Regions from separate parts of the Ensifer sp. genome, predicted to be linked through region 4. Evidence: predicted binding sites of a transcription regulator. Region 4 holds the regulator's gene; each other region holds the start of a gene.
What was found. The regulator LexA, encoded in region 4, represses DNA repair genes until DNA is damaged. The targets are predictions, from matches to a motif close to TGTTCNNNNTGTGTTCNG.

Region 1 (5,364 bases), 770 kb from region 4:
GTCGAACGTGTCGGTGCGGTGAAGGTGTTCACGAACGGCAGGAAGATACTCCGCCCGACTTCTTATGGCAGCGACAGCCGATCGGAGGCGGATCAGAACCTGCCTGGAGATTGTTGCCTCACTGCGGAGCCCTTCGGCCTTTTGCCAGAGAGGATTTTCCGATGCGTCAAGTGTGGCTCATCAAAGGCATCCGCCCTCAGCAATTTGCCGGCAGAGCGATCCGTCAACGCGTGCAATACAGTATCGAAGTGACCTTCCGACATGCACGCCGGTTTGCCAGGGAGCCGGACTCCCTTTCAAAATTCTGCGCAGGAGATCGGGCTTGCCCGCTTCCTCACATCATCTCGGGTCCGAAGCCCCGCCGCACCGCGCGTCAGCCTGACGCGCCATGGCCGCCGTGACGTTTCGGCGTTCGTGCATTTTTCAGGGCCGCGCTACGCCGGAGGCAAGCGTGCCGCAGGAAATGGGCACGTCGCGCAGACCTCGACCCGCGCGACGTGCCGGAACATCAACGCGTCAGGCGCTTGTAGGTGACGCGCTTCGGGTTGACCGAATCCGGGCCGAGGCGACGGATCTTGTCCTTTTCGTAGTCTTCGAAGTTGCCTTCGAACCATTCGACCTGGCTGTCGCCTTCAAAGGCGAGGATATGGGTCGCCAGGCGGTCGAGGAACATGCGATCGTGGCTGATGATGACGGCGCAGCCGGCAAAGTTTTCGAGCGCGATTTCGAGGGCTGCGAGCGTCTCGGTGTCGAGGTCGTTGGTCGGTTCGTCGAGCAGCAGCACGTTGCCACCGTCCTTCAGCATCTTTGCGAGGTGGACGCGGTTGCGCTGACCACCCGAGAGGTTGCCGACCTTCTGCTGCTGGTCGCCGCCCTTGAAGTTGAAGGTCGAGCAATAGGCGCGCGAGTTCATCTCGTACTTGCCGAGCTTGATGACTTCGGCACCGCCCGAAATTTCTTCCCAGACGGTCTTGTTGCCGTCGAGCGCATCGCGGCTCTGATCGACATAGCCCAGATGCACCGTCTCGCCGATACGGATAGAACCGCTATCGGGCTTCTCCTGGCCGGTGATCATGCGGAACAGCGTGGTCTTGCCGGCGCCGTTCGGGCCGATGATGCCGACGATGCCGCCCGGCGGCAGCTTCAGCGAAAGACCGTCGATCAGCAGGCGATCGCCATAGCCCTTGGTGACGCCGTCCATCTCGATGACCACCTGGCCGAGACGTTCGCCGACCGGGATGATGATCTGGGCGTCGCCAGGACGCTGGTTTTCTGCGGCATCGACCAGTTCGTCATAGGAGCGGATACGCGCCTTGGACTTGGCCTGGCGCGCCTTCGGGCTGGATGCGATCCATTCCTGTTCGCGCGCGATCGCCTTCTGGCGGGAGGCCTCTTCGCGGCCTTCCTGCTGCATGCGCTTGGCCTTGGCGATGAGGTAGGCCGAGTAGTTGCCTTCGTAGGGAATGCTGCGGCCGCGGTCGAGCTCGAGGATCCAGCCGGTAACGTTGTCGAGGAAGTAGCGGTCGTGGGTGATCATCAGCACGGCGCCCGGATATTCGCGCAGGTGCTTTTCGAGCCAGGCGATCGTCTCGGCGTCGAGATGGTTGGTCGGTTCGTCGAGCAGCAGCAGGTCGGGCTGCGACAGGAGCAGCTTGCAGAGCGCGATACGGCGCTTTTCACCGCCCGAGAGGCTGGTCACGTCGGCATCACCCGGCGGGCAGCGCAGCGCTTCCATAGCCATTTCGACCTGGCTTTCCAGGTCCCACAGGTTCTGGCTGTCGATGATGTCCTGGAGCCTTGCGCCCTCTTCCGCCGTCTCGTCGGAATAGTTCATCATCAGTTCGTTGTAGCGCTCGACGATGGCGGTCTTGGCGGCAACGCCTTCCATGGCGTTTTCAAGCACGGTCTTGGTCGGGTCGAGCTGCGGCTCCTGCGGCAGGTAGCCGATGGTCGCACCGTCGGCGATCCAGGCCTCGCCGGTATATTCCTTGTCGAGGCCGGCCATGATGCGCAGCACCGTCGACTTACCGGCGCCGTTCGGGCCGAGGATACCGATCTTGGCGTCCGGGTAGAACGACAGATGAACGTTGTCCAGGACCTTCTTTGCGCCGTAGGACTTGTTCAGCCCGGCCATGTGATAGATGAATTGACGTGCCATAAAGGAAAGCTCCGCATGGGAAGGAAATTTGCCCGCTATGTAGGCGAATTAGTGCAAAGGGGCAATCGCCAAAGGCGCTTGCCCCCGCCTATCCCATGCCGGCAGCCCTCGTCCGCCGCTATCCGCGCCCTGCCGCGTCGGCAATGCCCCTGGCGCATTTGAACTCGGTCGGCCCGGCTGCCTGGATCAGCGATGCAAGACCTGTTTTGCCCGAGACGTCGCCGGTGAGCCCGATCGTGAGCCCGGTGATCACGCTGCGGCCTGCCACCGTCTGGCAGCGCATGCGCACCCGGTCGCCCGCGCCCGCTCCGAAGCTCTGGTCGAAGGCCTGCTTGATCGACGTCTCGTCGAGTTCGGAACCAATGCGCCCTCGAAAGAGCGTGCCGACGGCGGACCGGTTGAGCTCATCAAGCATGCGCAATTGCGCCGCAAAATAGTCGTCGACCGTGCCGCCCTGGCAGGTGCCGCTGCGCAGCCATTGGTGGCGGTCGAGGCCCGATTGCACACCCGGCATGGCGACCAGCAGCCTCGCGGCGGTATCGTCGGTCAGGCCGAGCTTCGGCAGGTCGAGCCAGTTGCCTGTGCGGTCCTGGCTGCGCATCTCGGCCGCGACCCCGCAATAGCTCTTGCGCAGAGGCCAGAGCCCGTGCAGCGACAGGTTGGTGGCATCGAACCGGTCCGCCGTCTGGCTCACGCATTCCTTGCGATCCGGCCGCGTCTCGCAGAAGCCCGGTTGCCAGCTGACCGCCAGCACATAGTCCGTCCGTCCCGCGCCTGTTTGCCCCGCGCTACCTGCCGCCTCCTGCGCCAGAGCCGGGGTCGACGGTGCAAGCAACATCGCCAGCGCCACCGCAGCACCTGCCAGTGAACGTGATATCGCATTTCTCCAAGATGCCATGACACTCTCCCGAAAAACAAAACGAGAACAAATATCGCCCATAACGGGAAAATTGCAACTGGAAATTACAGGTGCGGGAAATCGCTTGTGACCTCATGCGCAGAGATCACCAAGCCGCGATTGCCTTTCCCTCCCAAATCGATTTGATATCGCCAAAGCTGACGATTGGTCCGGGAGAAGGCATGTTCGGGCAGGTGAGGACGCATCAAAGCCCGACCGGCGCTCTTTTGAGCTGGCGCCATTTTCCGGCGACCACCGACGCGCGTGGCATTCTGCTCGTCAGCCATGGCCTTGCCGAACATTCCGGCCGCTACGCCCGCTTCGCGGAAGTGATGGCCGGCCACGGCTTTCACGTCTATGCTCATGATCACCGCGGGCACGGGGCGACGCGCGCGCCGGATGCGCCGCTTGCGATGTTTTCGAACAGCAATGGCCTCGGCAAGGTGTTTGCCGACATCAAGGCCATGCGCGCGCTTGCCCTTGAGGCGCATCCGGGCCTGCCGGTCATTCTCTTCGGCCACTCCATGGGTGGTCTCATCGCACTCAATGCCGCAGAGACCGATCCCGGCCTCTATGACGCGCTCGCCGTCTGGAACTCCAACTTCCGTCCTGGCATCGCCGGCCGCGGCGGCCAGTTGATCCTGAAGATCGAAAAGGCGCTCAAGGGCTCCGATGTGCCGAGCCCGCTGTTGTCGAAGCTCACCTTCGGCGCCTGGGGCCAGGCGATCAAGGACCGCAAGACCGGTTCCGACTGGCTGTCGCGCGACGCGGAGGAAGTGGCGAAATACATCGCAGACCCCCTCTGTGGTTTCGATGCGACGGTATCGCTCTGGCTGGACCTGATGCGGCTTGCCTTTGCCGGCGCCCGCACCGACCGTCTGGCGCGCCTTCCCGCCAATCTGCCTGTCCATCTCGTCGGCGGCAGCGCCGATCCCTCGACCGAAAACGGCAACGCCGTTCGGTGGCTCGGCGAGCGCATGAAGGCACGCGGCATGACGAACGTGTCGGTGACCATCCATGAGGGCATGCGCCACGAGACGCTCAACGAGATCGGCCGCGAAAAGGCGGCAGCGGACTTTGCCGCCTGGTGCCAACAGGCCGTCGCAACCTCCGTTACCGGCACGCCTGCCGCCGCCGGGGCCGCGGCCGGCCAGAGGCGCTGAACCGAAATCACCATGGCAGACATGTCCCTTCCCACGGCCAAGAACGCAAACGACCGCATTTCCTTCGGCCTGACGCTGATGGTCCTTTCGGTGCTCCTGTCGCCGCTGATCGACATCTTCGCCAAGCTCGCGATCGCAACCGTTCCCTCGGCGCAGATCACCGCGGTGCGCTTCATCCTGCAGGTCGTGTTCATCCTGCCCATCGTGCTGGTGCGCGGCAGCCTTTTCGATCTCACCTGGCGCAAGACCGGGCTGCACGCGTTGCGCGGCGGCCTGCTCGTCATCACCATGCTCTCTTTCATCACCACGCTGAAGGTGATGGAGGTGGCCGACGCCATCGCCATCTTCTTCGTCGAACCGATCATCCTCACCATCCTCGGTAGCATCTTCCTGAAGGAAACCATCGGCTGGCGGCGCTACACCGCCTGTGGTGTGGGGTTTTTCGGCGCGCTGCTCGTCATCCAGCCGAGCATGCAGGAGGTCGGGCTGATCGCGCTGCTGCCGATCGTCGCCGCCTTCGGCCTTGCGGTGTTCCTGCTGGTGACGCGCATGGTCGCGCAGAACGAGGACCCCTGGTCGATGCAGTTCCACGCCGGCATCTGGGGCGGGCTTTTCTGTCTCGTTCTACTTTGGCTGGGCGAAGGCAGCGGGTCCAGCATCTTCGATCCGGTCTGGCCAGAGGGCAACACCTGGTTCTACCTGCTCGGCGTCGGCGTTACCGCCACCATATCGGGCGTGCTCGGGGTCTATGCCTATCGCTCGGCTCCGGCCTCGGTGCTGGCGCCGCTGCAGTATCTCGAAATCGTTTCGGCGACGATCTTCGGCTGGCTGGTCTTCGACCACCTGCCCGACGCGCTGAAATGGCTGGGCATTGCCATCATCATCGGCTCCGGCCTCTACATCATCTGGCGGGAACGCCGGGTCGACAAGACTGCGAGCATCGCTCCGGTTTCGCCAGCGATCTGAAAACGAGCAATCTGAAAACTGGCGATCTGAAAACAAAAGAAAGACTATCGGGAGGAAGAACATGAAAACTGGAGGTCAGCTGGTCGTCGACGCACTCGTCGCCAACGGCGTCAAGCGCATCGCCTGCGTACCGGGGGAAAGCTATCTGGCGGTGCTGGATGCGCTCTATGACACCGACA
Region 2 (5,364 bases), 260 kb from region 4:
GCCCTTCGCCCGGATCGTGCTGCAACTTCCTGCTTCAGGCGCGCCTTGCCCTGAAACAGCCATATCAGCATCGGGAAGACCATCAACGGATTGCGCAAGAGGACGATTGCAGCGCCTTCCCAAAGCGTATCGGCCGCCAGCAACGTGCCATCCAGGTCGACACACAACGGAATTTGCCGTGTTTCGATGTGCGCATTCATGAAAAATACCCCAGCCCTATTTGTTGGGGATAGTCGCGCCGATCACTTTCAAAGGTGGAAACGAGGCGTGGGATTACACCCGGAAATTGCTGGTCTGGTTAACAAATGCCAAGCGAATGCGCGTTATCGGCTGCCGATCCAGTTCAAGGCGTCGCGCCAATCCGTCATGCGGACCGGCGTTCCATGCGATCCGGTCTCAAAGAGCACGAAGCGGGCCGGATAGCCCTGCCCTTTCAAGGATCTGTAGAGCGCCTCCTGGCTTGTGGCGGGATAGACGCTGTCCCGACTGCCGTGGCTGAAGAACATCGGCAGCCTGGCGGCAAATGCCGCGCTTTTCGCAAAATCGGGATCGCTGGCACCGCCCATGATCATCATGCCGCTCAGAGAAGCGACGGCGTCTGCGTCACGGGAAACGCCCCAGCAGATAAAGCTGCCCATCGAAGCGCAGGCCAACACCACCGGCCGGCCGCCAGAGCGCTCCGCCGCAAGCTTGACGAGCCCGGCGACATCGGCGGCACCCGCCTTATCGAACGTGCGCACGCTCGGCGCGTAATAGACGCCACCATTGGCAACCGCGAAGTTCTTCAGGCGATTGAAGTTGCCGCCGAAGGAAAAATCGTTGGCGCCGAGCCGCCTGTCTCCGCCTCGACCATGGATGAAGATCACGCTGAATGCCGCACCTTGCTCCCGCCCGACACGGGTCACCTCGAGCGGGCGCCCGCCAACGTCGAGCGTCTCGTTGGCTTGCTCGCCCTTGACGCCGAGCGACACGAAGGCACGCTTGACCCGGCGCTCCGGAATTTCGTCCCGCTCGTTGATATCGCGAAGTTCCTGATAGTCGACGACGCGGTGGTCACCGCCATCGCTTTCCTCCAGCACCTTGCCATAGGAAAACAGGTCGTCCTTGTAGGGCTTCAGCTGCTGCGCCTCAGCGCTTGTGATCCCGCCTGCGAGGGTGCCGACGGCCAGGATTGCGGCGACAAGCCGGCGAAAGCAGAAATGAGCTGTGGACACGGACAACGAAGGGCTCCCTGGTTTGGCGCAAAGCCTTGCCATCGGCCCGGTGCCAAAGCAACAGTTGGAGACGGACGCCAGCGCCGAGGCTTTGATTTCTCGGTATTCGGCACCCAATATTCTCGTTTTGTTCGCATAATCGCCGAGAGTCTGGCACAATTCGAGTGATTCGAATGGCGGGGGATGGCGACAAGACCGAGGTCTTGCTATGGCCATGAAAACGACCGCACGACAGGAATGATCTAAACGCCCCATGGACGACAGCAACGACCTCTTCTCCGCAATGCCCGAACAACCGAAGCCCGTGGCGCCGGCCGCTGCGCCCGTGCAGCGCCCTACGGCGGCTCCGCGTGAAGAACCGCGCCCGGCGCCCAAAGGCAGCGACAGTGGCGATTACGACGCGTCGGCGATCGAGGTGCTGGAGGGGCTGGAGCCAGTTCGACGTCGCCCGGGCATGTATATCGGCGGCACCGACGAAAAGGCGCTGCACCATCTCTTTGCCGAAGTCATCGACAACTCGATGGACGAAGCGGTGGCCGGGCACGCCAACTTCATCGAGGTCAATCTCGACGCCGACGGCTATCTGACGGTCACCGACAACGGCCGCGGCATTCCGGTCGAGAACCACCCGAAGTTTCCCGGCAAGTCGACGCTTGAAGTCGTCATGACGATCCTGCACGCCGGCGGCAAGTTCGACGGCAAGGCCTACGAGACCTCAGGCGGTCTGCACGGCGTCGGTGTCTCGGTTGTCAACGCTTTGTCGGATGACCTCGAGGTCGAGGTTGCCAGAAACCGCAAGCTTTACCGGCAGCGCTTTTCGCGCGGCATCCCGCAGGGCGGTCTCGAAGAACTGGGCGACGTGCACAACCGGCGTGGAACCCGCGTCCGCTTTCATCCCGATCCGCAGATCTTCGGTCCGCACGCCCGCTTCGAGCCGGCGCGGTTGTTCCGGATGGCCCGCTCGAAGGCCTATCTGTTCGGCGGCGTCGAAATCCGCTGGTCCTGCGATCCGTCGCTGCTGCAGGAAGGCTCCGAGATCCCCGATCGCGCGGTGTTCCACTTCCCCGGCGGCCTGAAGGATTACCTGGCGGCAACCCTCGGCAAGGAATTTACGGTCACCCGCGAGATCTTTGCCGGCAAGTCGGAGAAGTCGAATGGCCACGGCTCGCTCGAATGGGCGGTCACCTGGTACGGGGGCGACCAGCAGGTCCACTCCTATTGCAATACCATTCCGACACCCGAAGGCGGGACGCATGAAGCTGGCTTCCGCATCGCCCTCACCAAGGGACTGAAGAATTACGCGGAGCTGACGCAGAACAAGCGCGCTGCCATCATCACCACCGATGACGTGATGATTTCGGCCGCGGGCATGCTTTCCGTCTTTATCCGCGAACCGGAATTCGTCGGCCAGACGAAGGACAAGCTGGCGACGGTCGAGGCCCAGCGCATCGTTGAAAACGCCCTGCGCGACCCCTTCGACCACTATCTCGCCGACAACCCGGCCGAGGCTGCAAAGCTGCTCGAATGGGTGATCGAGCGCGCTGACGAGCGCGTCCGCCGCCGCAAGGAAAAGGAAGTCAACCGCAAGACCGCCGTTCGCAAGCTGCGCCTGCCCGGCAAGCTTGCCGATTGCTCCCAGAACACCGCAGAAGGTGCCGAACTTTTCATCGTCGAAGGGGATTCGGCCGGCGGCTCTGCCAAGCAGGCACGCAACCGCGCCAACCAGGCGATCCTGCCATTGCGCGGCAAGATCCTCAACGTCGCCAGCGCAGGACGCGAAAAGCTCGGCGCCAACCAGCAGATCACCGACCTCATCCAGGCCCTTGGCTGCGGCACGCGCAGCAAGTACCGGGAAGAGGACCTGCGCTATGAGCGCATCGTCGTCATGACCGACGCCGACGTCGATGGTGCGCATATCGCCTCGCTGCTGATCACCTTCTTTTACCAGGAGATGCCGGAGCTCATCCGCGGCGGCCATCTCTACCTCGCCGTTCCACCGCTCTATCGCCTGAGCCAGGGCTCAAAGACGCTTTATGCCCGCGATGACGCGCATCGAGAGGAATTGATGCGCACCGAGTTCAACGGTCGCGGCAAGGTGGAAGTCGGTCGGTTCAAGGGTCTCGGCGAGATGCTGCCGGCGCAGCTCAAGGAAACGACGATGGATCCGAAGTTCCGCACACTGCTGAAGGTCGAGATCGACGACGTCGATTTCGAGGGCACCCGCGAAGCCGTCGACAGCCTGATGGGCACCAAGGCGGATGCACGCTTCCGCTTCATTCAGGAACGCGCCGTGTTTGCCGACAACCTCGACATCTGATCCACGAACCATCGCGCCGCCCATTTGCCAGTGACAATCGGGCGGCGGCGATTTTATCTGGAGCGGAATGACGAGGCTAGACGCGCGTGGACAGCGCCTTTTCCATGAACAGGCTCAAGGGATCGGGCTTGTAGCTGCCGAAGGGCGGGCGCTCGACGTATCCAGCACTCCTGTAAAGGCCGATGGCTTCCGGTTGATGAATGCCGGTTTCAAGGCGGATCGCGGTCAGCCGGAGACTTTCGCCGTGCCGCTCGACCGTCTGCAGCAGGCGCTTGCCGACTTTCAGGCCACGGGCTTTCGGATCGACGAACATGCGCTTGATCTCCGCCGTGCCATCGCAGGCCTCGACCAGCGCACAACAACCGGCGACAGCGCCATCGACCCGCGCGACGAAGAAGCACACGGACGGCCGCTCCAGTGTCGATACATCGACCAGATGATTGCTTTCGGCAGGGTAAAGCGAAGCCGCATAGGCATCCGACATCTCCAGCAGACGCAGGATCTCCGGCTGACGTGGTGGTTCTTCGGCAATCGTGACGTCTGGCAATTTATATCCTCTGCTCTCAACCTGCTTGCAAACACGCGCCGACACGCTAGCGTCCGATGCAGCGCCAACCAATACGCCAAATGGCGCAAGGACCAACCCTGCCCCATCAATCCGAGTGACGCAGCGAAACAAATTGTTTCCGCGCGGTTGAGGATGTGCCCTATTTTCGGAAGAATCATGCAGGCATAAGTTGATCTCAACATGCCTACAACCACCATCCAGATGGATAGCCCCGACCATGAAAGCCGCCCTGATCGTCATGACCATTCTTGGCTGTGACCACGATGTCAGCCAATGCCAATATATCTCGACGGTGGATGGGACATGGCCCTCGATCGCGCAGTGCGACACGGATTCGCAACAACAGTTGCCACGCTTCTCGAACGCCAACTACCCGGTGGTCGTTGCGGTCTGCGAGAGTTCCGGCCCGGGTCTTGCCTCTGAGGATGCTCAGCCGGAGGTGGCCGCGCCGCTTGCCCGCCCCGATACGCCTGCGCCGCAAGCAACCGATGCCCAGCCGGGCCTGCCCAAGCGCGCGCTAGAATTCCTGTCCGGTGCCGTGCCCGACCGCGAGAAGCTGAAATCTCTCGTCAGCAAGCCGGTTCACTATATCGAGGATGGTTACTCCTGGGTGGCGCGACGTTTCACGAATTGACGCGACCAGACGAAGCCGGCTCTCATCGGACTTTGGTGCGCGGCTTCAAGACAAGCGCCTTGATCTGCCAGTGTCGGCTATGCCGCCTGGCGCGCGGCCAGTTGAGCGTAGTCGCGGGCTGACTGCCGGTGCTCGGCGAAAGCCAGCCGCTCCAGAATTTCGGCCATGGCGTTGCACGCCGCCGAAGGTGTTCGCTGGTTGCGCAGGCTTTCAAGCAGCGCGGCGCAGACGGAGGCGCGGCAATGTTCGGTGCCCGCCATACCGTCCCTGCGCCACAGCAGCACGGCTTGCCCGAAAGCTTCGCTGACGTCGCGCCCGAGGCCGGCGCTTTCGAACAGGGCACGAATGGAATGGATGCGGCCGCTCGACAGGATGGAGCGGACCCGCTTCTCGGTGACACCGGAGAGATCAACGATGGCGGCCGAGAAGAACTCGGCCCGACCGCTGACAAGTGCGTGCAACAGGAACGCCGGTGTCAGGCGACCGGTTTCGCGCAGGTGCGCGACGAGGCCCGGCAACTCGGCGACAGACAACGCGCCGGCCATGCCGACGGCAGCCACGTCGCAGGCTTCGCGCGTGATGCGCTCGACCCGCGTCGTACCAATCGCCATCTGCACCAGACCGAAGGCTG
Region 3 (5,364 bases), on a different contig from region 4:
TGGACGTCGCCTTTCTCGGTGGCGGCGGATTGTCGCCCGACGGCGAGGTGACGGACTTTACCCGCAACGGCGCCGAGCAGCGCTCGCGGATGATCGCGATGGCGGCCAAGGCCTATTTCATTCTCGACAGCTCGAAGTTCGGTCGGCTGACGCCGCTGCGCATCCCGCGTTTCGAGGGGGCAACCGGCGTCATCGTCGATACGAGGCCTGCGCCGGCGATCTGCGAGGCGCTGGCAAGGCGCGGCCCAGGCCTGATCGTTGCGACATGATGTAATCTTTTGTAACTTTTTGTCTTGTTATTTGCGTTTTCGTTGTTATGGTTTGGCTTTCCATGGCTTCGGGAGGCTGTTTCATGGCGCAGAATTTTCCAACGCAGGCACAGGTCGTCATTGTCGGCGGCGGCATTATCGGTTGTTCGGTGGCCTATCATCTCACCCGGCTCGGCTGGACCGACGTCGTGCTCCTGGAGCAGGGGCAGTTGAGCGGCGGCACCACCTGGCACGCGGCCGGCCTTGTCGGCCAGCTGCGCAGCCACGCCAACATGACGAGCCTGATCAAATATTCGACCCAGCTCTATAGCGAGCTGGAGGCCGAAACCGGGCTTGCCACCGGCTGGAAGAATTGCGGCTCGGTCTCGGTGGCGCGAACCGCCGACCGCATGACCGTGTTGAAGCGCACCGCAGCCTCCGCCCGTGCCCAGGGCGTTGCCATCGAGGTGATTTCGCCGAAGGAGGCCCAGGACCTCTGGCCGGTGATGGCGATCGAAGACCTGGCGGGTGCCGTCTGGCTGCCCGGTGACGGCAAGGCCAATCCGACCGACCTGACGCAGTCGCTGGCCAAGGGCGCGCGCAACCGCGGCGCGCGCATCATCGAGCGCGTGCGCGTGACGGGAATTTCCGTTGCCGATGGCGTGGTGACCGGTGTCGAAACCGATCAGGGCACGATCTCGGCCGAGATCGTCGTCAATTGCGCCGGGCAATGGGCGCGCAAGGTCGGTCAGATGTGTGGCGTGTCGGTGCCGCTGCATTCGGCCGAGCACATGTACATCGTCACCGACAGGATCGAAGGCGTGCACCCGGACCTGCCGGTCATGCGCGATCCCGACGGTTACATCTACTTCAAGGAGGAGGTCGGCGGCCTGGTCATGGGCGGCTTCGAGCCGGAGGCGAAGCCATGGGGCATGGCCGGCATTCCCGACGATTTCGAGTTCGCCTTGCTGCCCGACGACTGGGACCAGTTTGAAATCCTGATGCAGAGTGCCTTGCAGCGGGTGCCGCAACTGGCGACATCGCAGGTGAAGAAATTCTACAACGGGCCCGAGAGCTTTACTCCCGACAACAATTTCATTCTCGGCGAGGCACCGGAACTGAAGAATTTCTACGTCGGCGCCGGCTTCAACTCGATGGGCATCGCCAGCGCCGGCGGCGCCGGGCGGGCGCTTGCCGAGTGGATCGTCAACGGCGCGCCGACCATGGATCTCTGGCCGGTCGACATCCGACGCTTCGCCAATTTCAACAACAACCCGCGCTGGCTGCACGACCGCGTCAAGGAGACGCTCGGGCTGCACTATGCCATGCCCTGGCCGAACCGCGAGCTGGACACGGCCCGACCCTTCCGCCGCTCGCCGCTCTACGACCGGCTGGCGGCCAAGGGCGCCTGCTTCGGCTCCAAGATGGGTTGGGAGCGGGCCAACTGGTTTGCCTCAGAAGGAGAAGAGCCGGTGACGGCCTACGCCTTCGGCCGGCAGAACTGGCACGAGGCGGTCAAGCGCGAGATGAAGGCGACGCGCGAGGCGGCCGGTATTTTCGACCAAACCTCCTTTGCAAAACTGCTCGTCCAGGGGCGCGACGCGGCCTCTGCTCTCAATCGCATCTGCGCTGCCGATATCGACGTTGCCGTCGGCCGCTCGATCTATACCGGTCTCCTCAATGCGCGGGGCGGCTATGAAAGCGACCTGACCGTGTTGCGGCTTTCGGCGGACCGCTTCCTGCTGATCACCGGTTCGGCGCAACCGGTGCACGATGCCGACTGGATTCGCAAGAACCTGCCCGCAGACGCGCATGTGACGCTGACCGACGTCACCTCCGCCTATGCGGTCCTCGCGCTGATGGGCCCGCATGCGCGGGAGATCCTGTCGCGGCTGACGTCGGCCGACCTCTCCAATGCCGCCTTTCCCTTCGCGACGGTCAGGGAGATCGATATCGGCTACGCCACGGCCTACGCCAACCGCATGACCTATGTCGGCGAACTCGGCTGGGAACTGATCGTGCCGACGGAGTTCGCCGTCGGCGTCTACGAGGCACTGCATGAGGTCGGGCGAGATTTCGAGCTGCGCGATTGCGGCTACTATGCGCTGGAAGCGCTCCGTCTGGAGAAGGGCTATCGTGCCTGGAGCCGAGAGCTGACGCCGGATATCACGCCTTACGAGGCCGGCCTGTCCTTTGCGCTGTCTCTCGACAAATCGGGCGGTTTCATCGGTCGCGACGCGGTGATCGCTGCGAGAGAGAAGAGCGTTCAGACGCGACGCATCGTGCAGCTGACCGTCGATGATCCGTCACCGATGTTGTGGGGCGGCGAACTGGTCCTTTGCGACGGCAAGCCAGCCGGCGAGGTCCGTTCGGCGGCCTATGGGCACACGCTTGGCCGCTCCGTCGCCCTTTGCCTGATCGAGCAAGGTTCGGGCGTTGACAGGGCGTTTCTGGAAAGCGGTCGCTTCGAAGTCGAGCTCGCAGGCGTCCGCTTCCCGGCAACCGTCCATCTTTCGCCGGCTTACGATCCGAAGGGGCTGCGCGTCAAAGCGTAGCGATACCGGCGCCGCGTGGAAACGCGGCGCCGACCCCCTCAGGAGAAGGCGCAATCACACGGGAACATAGGTCAACCGGATCACGTCCTCGCCGACGCGGTCGATTGCCACAAGGCGGAGCGGCGGTCTGGGGCCGGCGAAAAATGGCTTGCCGCCACCAAGCACGACCGGGTGGAGATAGAGGCGATATTCGTCGATCAGGCCGAGGTCGCTCAGGCTTCCGGCCAGGTCCGGGCCGGAAATGGCAATCTCGCCAGCGAGCCGAACCTTGAGGTCGCGGATCGTCGTCTCGATGTCCCCCTCGACATGGGTGGCATTGGGGCCGACCGACGCCGAGGATCGCGACACGACCCATTTCGGCTGGCGCCGCCAGGCCAGCGCGAATTTACGATGTTCTGCGCTCCATTCCGGACGGTCTTCGTCCCAATAGCGCATGGTCTCGTACATGCGGCGACCGTATACGCTGCCCGCAAGACCGCCCACATGTTCCGTCCAATGCCGGAAAAGCTCGGGGCCCGTCGCCATTTTCGTGTGGTCGACGTAGCCGTCGAGCGACTGGTTCATTCCAAAGACGAGCTTTGCCATGCCGAAAACCTCCACCGCGCGGTCCTCACAATAGCGCGGGGCGACGTTGCGCAACAGGGAGGCGGGCAGCGGCGCGCGTTCGGGTGTGTCTGACCCTTCGTCGGCTTTGCGTTTCTCCGGCATGCGATCGCGCGATCGACATTGACTTGGAGTGCTTCGGAACATATAGTGAACATAAATGAAAAAGTCCCTCAAAGAACGGCTCGCCATCCTTTCGGATGCGGCAAAGTACGACGCCTCGTGCGCTTCGAGTGGAACCGTGAAGCGAAGCTCTGCGGATACCGGCGGGCTTGGCTCGACTGAAGGATCCGGCATCTGCCACGCCTATGCCCCGGACGGCCGGTGCATTTCGCTCCTCAAGATCCTGATGACGAATTTCTGCATCTACGATTGCGCCTATTGCATCAATCGCTCCTCAAGCAATGTCGAGCGGGCCAGGTTTACGGTGGAAGAGGTCGTCTGGCTGACGATGGAGTTCTATCGGCGCAACTATATCGAAGGACTGTTTCTGTCGTCGGGGATTATCCGTTCGTCCGACTACACGATGGAGGAAATGGTTCGCATTGCCCGCGCCTTGCGCGTCGACCACAATTTCTCGGGCTATATCCATCTGAAATCCATTCCCGAGGCATCGCCGCTGCTGGTGGAGCAGGCCGGTCTTTATGCCGATCGCTTGTCCATCAACATCGAACTGCCGACCGATGCCGGCCTTGCCCGCTACGCGCCGGAAAAGCGGCCGGGCAACATCCGCCGCTCGATGGGGGAGCTGAGGCTGAAGATCGACGCGGCCAATGATCCGACGCTGCAGACCAAGAGAAGGCAACGCTTCGTGCCGGCCGGGCAAAGCACCCAGATGATCGTCGGCGCCGACCAGGCTAACGATCGCGTCGTTCTTGCCACCAGCGCCAGGCTCTACGGCAGCTATGGTTTGCGCCGGGTCTATTACTCCGCCTTCAGTCCCATTCCCGATGCGTCGCGCAAGCTGCCGCTGATCAAGCCGCCGATGATGCGCGAGCACAGGCTCTATCAGGCCGACTGGCTCTATCGCTTCTACGGCTTCGAGATCGACGAGATCACAGCCGACCAGCCGGACGGCATGCTGGATCTCAAGCTCGACCCGAAACTCGCCTGGGCTCTGGCCAACCGGCAGTTCTTTCCACTTGATGTCAATTCCGCGACGCGTGAGGCGCTCTGGCGTGTGCCCGGCCTCGGCACCAAGAGCGTCAAGGCGATCCTGTCGGCGCGTCGTCTGCGTCGCCTGAGATTGGAGGATCTCGCGCGTCTGCACGTCTCCGTCAAAAAAGTGCGTTCGTTTCTCGTGGCCGAAGGGTGGACGCCGCACAGGCTGATCGACCGATCCGACCTGCGCACGATGTTCGATCCCAAGCCGGAACAGCTGGATCTGTTCTGATGCCGGTCGTGACCCTTGAAGGGCGGGGAGATTTCACTGAATGGCGCGAGGCGGCGCGCAGGTTGCTGATCTCGGGCGTGCCGCCCGAGGCTGTCGATTGGCGGGAGAATGCCGATGCGGGTGGCGACCTGTTCGATAGGGATCCGGACGGGCGGCAAGTGCCCGCGCCGACCGTGAGCGCGACATCGACATTGACGGTGCCGAAGTCGTTCCTCGACACCGCGGCTGCCGCCATCTGTCACGCCGATCCGGCTCGCTTCGCCATTCTCTACCGCGTCCTTTATCGATTGCAGCGGGATAGAAATCTGCTTTCGCTCGCAACCGATGAAGACGTCGCCATGCTCAATGGCCTGGTGAAGTCGGTGCGGCGCGACAGCCACAAGATGACGGCCTTCGTCCGGTTCAAGGAGGTTGGACATCGCGCAGGAAGCGAGCGCCGAGGCTTCGTCGCCTGGTTCGAGCCGGATCATTACGTCGTTGCCCGTGTCGCGCCGTTCTTCCAGCGTCGCTTCTTCGACATGGACTGGATGATCGCGACACCGCGCGGCGTCGCCGCCTGGGATGG
Region 4 (5,364 bases):
GTCAAGCCCCGGTGGCTTCCGCCTCAGCTACTGAGTTGCGATAGGCGCTTGGCGCCCCACCGGGTGCCGTCGCGACCGCTGTCGGGCGGTCGCAATTCCGTTTCGGGCTGAGAAAACCTCTGCATCCTTCGACGACACACGCGGGCCAATTCACCGCCCCCCTGATCTCTCCATGCACTCCGCCAGACCTCCATCGGTCGAGAGCGACGTTGGCCGTGGGCGTGGCACAGTCAGTCGCATCCGGCGAAATCGCCGCGGCACGCCTTGAATCCGAAACCGGCTGCTCCCACTTCATTAGAATTGATTGAAATACAGCCATCAACCAGTCAAGGAACTGAGCGATGCCAACCTTCATCATAGAACGTGACGTACCTGGCGCCGACAAGCTCACCCAGGACGATCTCTGCGCGCTGTCGGCCAAGTCCAACGCTGTCGTCGCAGATCTTGGCGTGCCTTATACGTGGATCACCAGTTACGTGGCCGGCGACAAGATCTATTGCGTTCACGAAGCACCGAGCGCCGACGTCATTCGCGAGCACGCCGAACGCGGCGGATTTCCCGCCAACAGGATCACAGAGGTTGCCGCCGTTATCGGCCCCTCCACCGCATCGCCACGGCGCGGCGGAAACTGAAGAAGACAACGGCATCGCCGCCCGACCTGTCATGACGACGCATCGCGTCTCAATAGCCATCATTCCACCTGCGCCGTCATTGACTTAAGCGCGTATCGATGCAGGCTGAGCTACCGGTCATTCGGAGCCCAGGAGGGCCCCCGGCACGCGTTTCCAAGGAGACGAACATGGCAAAAGGTCAAGTCCGCAGCAACCGCGAGGTTCGAAAGCCCAAAAAGGACAAAGCCGTCAAAACGACCGTTGCAACCGAAGGCTCGCAGGTCAAACTTGCCGGCAGCAGTTTCCCGGCCGGCAAGAAGGACAAGAAGTAAAATCGCACCCGGTCATCTCTGCGCCAGACGCGCATGAGACATCTTCGCTGGCTGTCGACCGCCCCATCCGTGCGTCTTTGCTGAATTGCGGGACGACACGGTCGGCGCAACAGTCTGGCGAGCGTTGCGAGCCTAAACGCATCGCTCGCCCAAGCTGCGCGAGGGGCAAGCGGCCTGCGCCGATCACGCTTCGTGCGCTTGCCCCCACCGGAACAATCGCAGCACGGCATCGCAGACCGGTCCGTTCGTCGCGAGGAAATGTGCTCTGAATGCCACAACTCGAAGCGCCGTTATCGACCTTCTCAAAGAACTGTTGAACACGCCTGGCTGCGCGGCATGCTTGCTGGACTTCGGAACGAAAGCGCGGTTCACATCGTTAACCAATCTACCGGCTTCACTCCTCATCTTTCGGACGTTCATCGTGCTCGCAGCCTTGCTCATTGCTTCGATTATCGCATCGCCAAACATCGCCCTCAGTGCAGCGACGGTCGATGACCTGCAGGCCGATTTCGAATCTGCAGTCCCTTGCCAGCAGATCGATGGTCGCAACGTCTGGAAGGGTGCGATCGCCTACTACATCCAGTCCTTCGTCTTCGAGGGGGACACACCCGTGGCGACTGATGCCGCGGACGCCGTGTTGCCACAGGACAATTCAGCTGAAACCGTCAAGGAATTCGAAGACGCCTGCTCTGCCACGCGACCGGCCTGAGGCACGCGACTTTCATCGCGTGGCGAGCGTGCCGACGAACTTACGTCCAGATCCCCCCGTCGGCGTCGGTACAGCCATGGGGCGGAATCACCGTGCCACAGGCCAACTTTGGCCGCGCGCCACCCACTGATCGATCAGGCACCGAATCGCTGCACTCCAGACGATGCCAACCGCGTCGAACGGTCTTCCGACGGTATCGACATATTGGTATCAACCGAAACCGGGGCCCACTATCGCAGCGACCACGTTCACGATCGGCGACAGGACCCGAATCAATTCCTGCATCGCAACCTTACTCCGTGCGCCGCGGCCCGTGGCAGCACAGAGCCTCGCGATCGCCGGCTCCAGCCAATTCCGCGTCGACAGCCGCAGCATTCACCAAATTTTAGGCACTTGCGGAACACATATGGAACAGATAGTGTCTGTTCTTGATTTGTTTCACGCTTCTGGAGCGACTGGCCATGCTGACCCGCAAGCAACAGGAATTGCTTCTCTTCATCCACGAACGAATGAGGGAGTCCGGTGTACCGCCATCCTTCGACGAGATGAAGGATGCTTTGGACCTGGCATCCAAGTCGGGCATTCACCGGCTGATCACGGCGCTCGAAGAGCGCGGCTTCATCCGACGGCTGCCGAACCGCGCACGCGCACTTGAGGTCATCAAGCTGCCTGAAGCCTATGCGGCGAACACACAGCCCCGTCGCGGCTTTTCGCCGAGCGTCATCGAAGGCAGCCTCGGCAAGCCCCCCGCCCCAGCTCCGGCTAAGGCACCACCCGTTGCCGACAACAGCTCGGTGTCGGTGCCGGTCATGGGTCGCATCGCCGCCGGCGTGCCGATCTCGGCCATACAGAACAACACCCACGACATCTCCGTTCCGCTCGACATGATCGGTACCGGCGATCACTACGCTCTCGAGGTAAAGGGCGATTCGATGATCGAGGCAGGGATCTTCGACGGCGATACCGTGATCATTCGCAACGCGACGACTGCCAACCCCGGTGACATCATCGTTGCCCTCGTCGACGACGAGGAAGCGACCTTGAAGCGCTTTCGTCGCAAGGGCGCGTCGATTGCGCTGGAGGCCGCAAATCCGGCCTACGAGACACGAATTTTTGGACCCGACCGCGTCAAGATACAGGGCAAGCTGGTCGGCTTGATCCGCCGCTACCATTAGGCCCGAATGGCGCTTTGCGCCGTCATCGCCACCGTTCTCCCGAATGCGAACGTCTCGCCACCCCTGGGGTAGCGAGACGCCGGATATCCATCCGAGCGCTTGCGCGCTTGCGGATTCTTATTCGTGGATGGAGTACTCGCCGAGCTCGCAGAGGTCCTGCGTGTCTTCGGTCGTGTCGAGACCCGAACCTTCCTCGAACTCGAAGCGCATGTCGTACTTACAGACGTCGCGTCCGTCGGCGATGGTAATTTCCATGCTCTCGCCGGGATTGAGCACTTGCCGTCCAAAGACATCGTCCTCCCACTGGTCGACGCCAACAGGCGATGTGTAGAAGTTCGTCAAAACAGCCTTCGTCTTGTTCTTGAGCTGAAAGACGAGATCCTCGGCGCTTGCAGCGCTCGTCGTTGCAGCAAGAAGAGCAAGTGCGGTCAGGGCGATCTTACATTTCATTTTATGTCATTTCCTCCATTGTCGGCTTTGTTTGACACCACCTATACGGGTCGCATCGACGGAATATTCATTCCCGTTACCGTCTAGAGACAATATTTTTTCCGGTGACAAGAGCTGCGTCACAACCATTTCCGGGTCGGTCATGTAACGGCAGCAACGGCGAACGGCGACAAGTCGCACGATGGCGTCCGGAAATGGTTTGATATTGATTTTACTCAATTTAAACTTTGGTTGGCGACGTGGCGAAGGCGACGCCTGTCACTTCCGAAAACGGCGCGTCGAGCGGCCCGACGTCACGGAACCAGTGGAAGCTTGCCATGCAGCGATCAGCCGGCCTTCGCGGCGTTAGCAGCGAAAACCGCCTTCCATCCATCCTGGCCCGCAGACACTTCCTGACGTTCGTTTCCATGTCAGATGGCGGTTGATCGGTTCTGGGTCGTTCGTATCGCAGGACAGCCGCGACACGTCGCACACTGCCGCCTCGGCCTTTGCCCGGCCTCAATCGACGGACGTGCCGTTGCCTTTCGCCGTTCGCGGCCTAACTACCCCCTCCCATGCCCCATGAGAGGAACTGCTGAATGAACCGAAATGGCCTTTATCTCGTCATCGCCGCCCTTGCCGTGGCCGTCGTCGGGCTCGGCGTCTATGCCTATCGCGAAGAAACGAAACCGGCCGGTGTCGAAATCAAGATTGGCCAGGACGGGGTTTCCGTTCAGGAGAATTGAACCACGGCCTCAATTGACCGACAGGCGAGCGAGTGCGGGCATTCATTGCCGCATCGTGGCGCTTGCCACAATCGGTCCCGTTCGATGGAAGGTGGTCGCCCGCAGTCGAGCGACCTTCTACGCCCGACAGTCGCGATGCCGATCCGGTTCGCGACGGCATACGGTTGGAAATGCGCGCGACCGTTCATTGCGGGCGGCTTATTGGCCGTTGCACGCGAATGCGCTTGAGCATGCCTCATGGCATGCCCTATGGAAGACGAACAATTAGACACAATTTCAGATGGATGAGACCATGAACCTCGACATTCAGGCGCTTGATGGCGCCTGCCACTGCAAGACGGTCCGGTTCAATGTGAAGCTGAAGGACGGCCTGCGCACCGCCCGCCGGTGCACCTGCTCCTATTGCGAGTTGAAGGGTGCCGTCGTGGTTTCGGCCGCCAAGGATGGCGTAACTGTGCTTTCCGGCGAGGACGCCCTCACCAAGTATCAGTTCAACACCCATGCCGCAGAGCACTATTTTTGCTCGAAATGCGGCATCTACACCTTTCACAAGCCGCGCTCGAACCCGGATTTCTACGGCGTGAACGCCGCATGTCTCGAAGGCATTAGCCCATTCGATTTCACCGAATTGCCCGTCAACGACGGCATCAACCACCCGATGGACACCAAGGGCTCTACTGGCCCGAGGCTCGCAGGCACACTGCGTTTCACGCCGGCAGAGTGACTGGAAAGCCTGTCAAGGATTCGACAGGCGTCCATTGCGAAGGTCGACGAATGCCTTTCGGTCGCCCCACTGACCGTGCGCACCAAGGCGACCGCACGCGCAACGCATGTGGACGCCCGCAGATTTCAGCTTGCCTTAATCCGAACGGCGGGCGAACGTCCTTTGACCTGCACTCTTTGAACTGGCTTTAGAAATCGATGAACGACAAAGTCTATGAAACGCTGACCGGAATGTACTTCACGGTCGACGACCCGGATGGAAGCTACGGCACGGGCCAGGTCATTCGCCTCGCTGCCGAAGGGATCTATTTCATCCGCTTTGACGGCAACGAGGTGACGCTGCCCCTGGAACTCGTTTCCATCGGAGAGATGCTGCAAACGACCGATGAAGAGTACAAGCTCTGGCGGTTCTTCGACACGATCGAGGAACGGGACAAGTGGATCGAATGGCTGGATGCACCATCGAAGCCACGGGTCATCTCACTCGTGCGACCGACAAAGTAGCAGCCTGCACTGGCCCCTGCCGAGCCGACTGTTGCTTCGGCCCGTATCGCGCAGTCCAGCGTCCCCAGCATGAGCCTGCCTTGATGTTCAAGGCCGCGATACAAAAACAGATGGGAGACAAATCTCCCATCTCGA

Region 1: RTP54_RS12320 (ribonuclease T2 family protein) is a predicted target of LexA. The motif match lies at 3,069-3,086, and genes of this name have one in related genera.
Region 2: parE (DNA topoisomerase IV subunit B) is a predicted target of LexA. The motif match lies at 1,332-1,349, and genes of this name have one in related genera.
Region 3: RTP54_RS28240 (putative DNA modification/repair radical SAM protein) is a predicted target of LexA. The motif match lies at 3,546-3,563, and genes of this name have one in related genera.

What each region holds. Positions count from the first base shown of each region.
Region 1 is NZ_DALZXU010000001.1:2,517,184-2,522,547, forward strand. Features, by position in the region: gene RTP54_RS12310 (hypothetical protein) at 1-22, shown strand, start outside; gene ettA (energy-dependent translational throttle protein EttA) at 509-2,158, opposite strand; gene RTP54_RS12320 (ribonuclease T2 family protein) at 2,277-3,056, opposite strand; gene RTP54_RS12325 (alpha/beta hydrolase) at 3,239-4,219, shown strand; gene RTP54_RS12330 (DMT family transporter) at 4,232-5,185, shown strand; gene RTP54_RS12335 (thiamine pyrophosphate-binding protein) at 5,247-5,364, shown strand, end outside.
Region 2 is NZ_DALZXU010000001.1:1,492,997-1,498,360, reverse strand. Features, by position in the region: gene RTP54_RS07325 (UbiA family prenyltransferase) at 1-200, opposite strand, end outside; gene RTP54_RS07320 (hypothetical protein) at 324-1,256, opposite strand; gene parE (DNA topoisomerase IV subunit B) at 1,468-3,531, shown strand; gene RTP54_RS07310 (GNAT family N-acetyltransferase) at 3,608-4,015, opposite strand; gene RTP54_RS07305 (hypothetical protein) at 4,317-4,733, shown strand; gene RTP54_RS07300 (DUF2336 domain-containing protein) at 4,811-5,364, opposite strand, start outside.
Region 3 is NZ_DALZXU010000011.1:13,497-18,860, reverse strand. Features, by position in the region: gene RTP54_RS28255 (DeoR/GlpR family DNA-binding transcription regulator) at 1-269, shown strand, start outside; gene RTP54_RS28250 (FAD-dependent oxidoreductase) at 353-2,803, shown strand; gene RTP54_RS28245 (dihydrofolate reductase family protein) at 2,858-3,388, opposite strand; gene RTP54_RS28240 (putative DNA modification/repair radical SAM protein) at 3,567-4,799, shown strand; gene RTP54_RS28235 (UdgX family uracil-DNA binding protein) at 4,799-5,364, shown strand, end outside.
Region 4 is NZ_DALZXU010000001.1:1,750,552-1,755,915, reverse strand. Features, by position in the region: gene RTP54_RS08595 (hypothetical protein) at 1-34, shown strand, start outside; gene RTP54_RS08590 (DUF4242 domain-containing protein) at 342-632, shown strand; gene RTP54_RS08585 (hypothetical protein) at 800-943, shown strand; gene RTP54_RS08580 (hypothetical protein) at 1,284-1,652, shown strand; gene lexA (transcriptional repressor LexA) at 2,114-2,827, shown strand; gene RTP54_RS08570 (hypothetical protein) at 2,945-3,277, opposite strand; gene RTP54_RS08565 (hypothetical protein) at 3,856-4,002, shown strand; gene RTP54_RS08560 (GFA family protein) at 4,295-4,726, shown strand; gene RTP54_RS08555 (hypothetical protein) at 4,924-5,229, shown strand.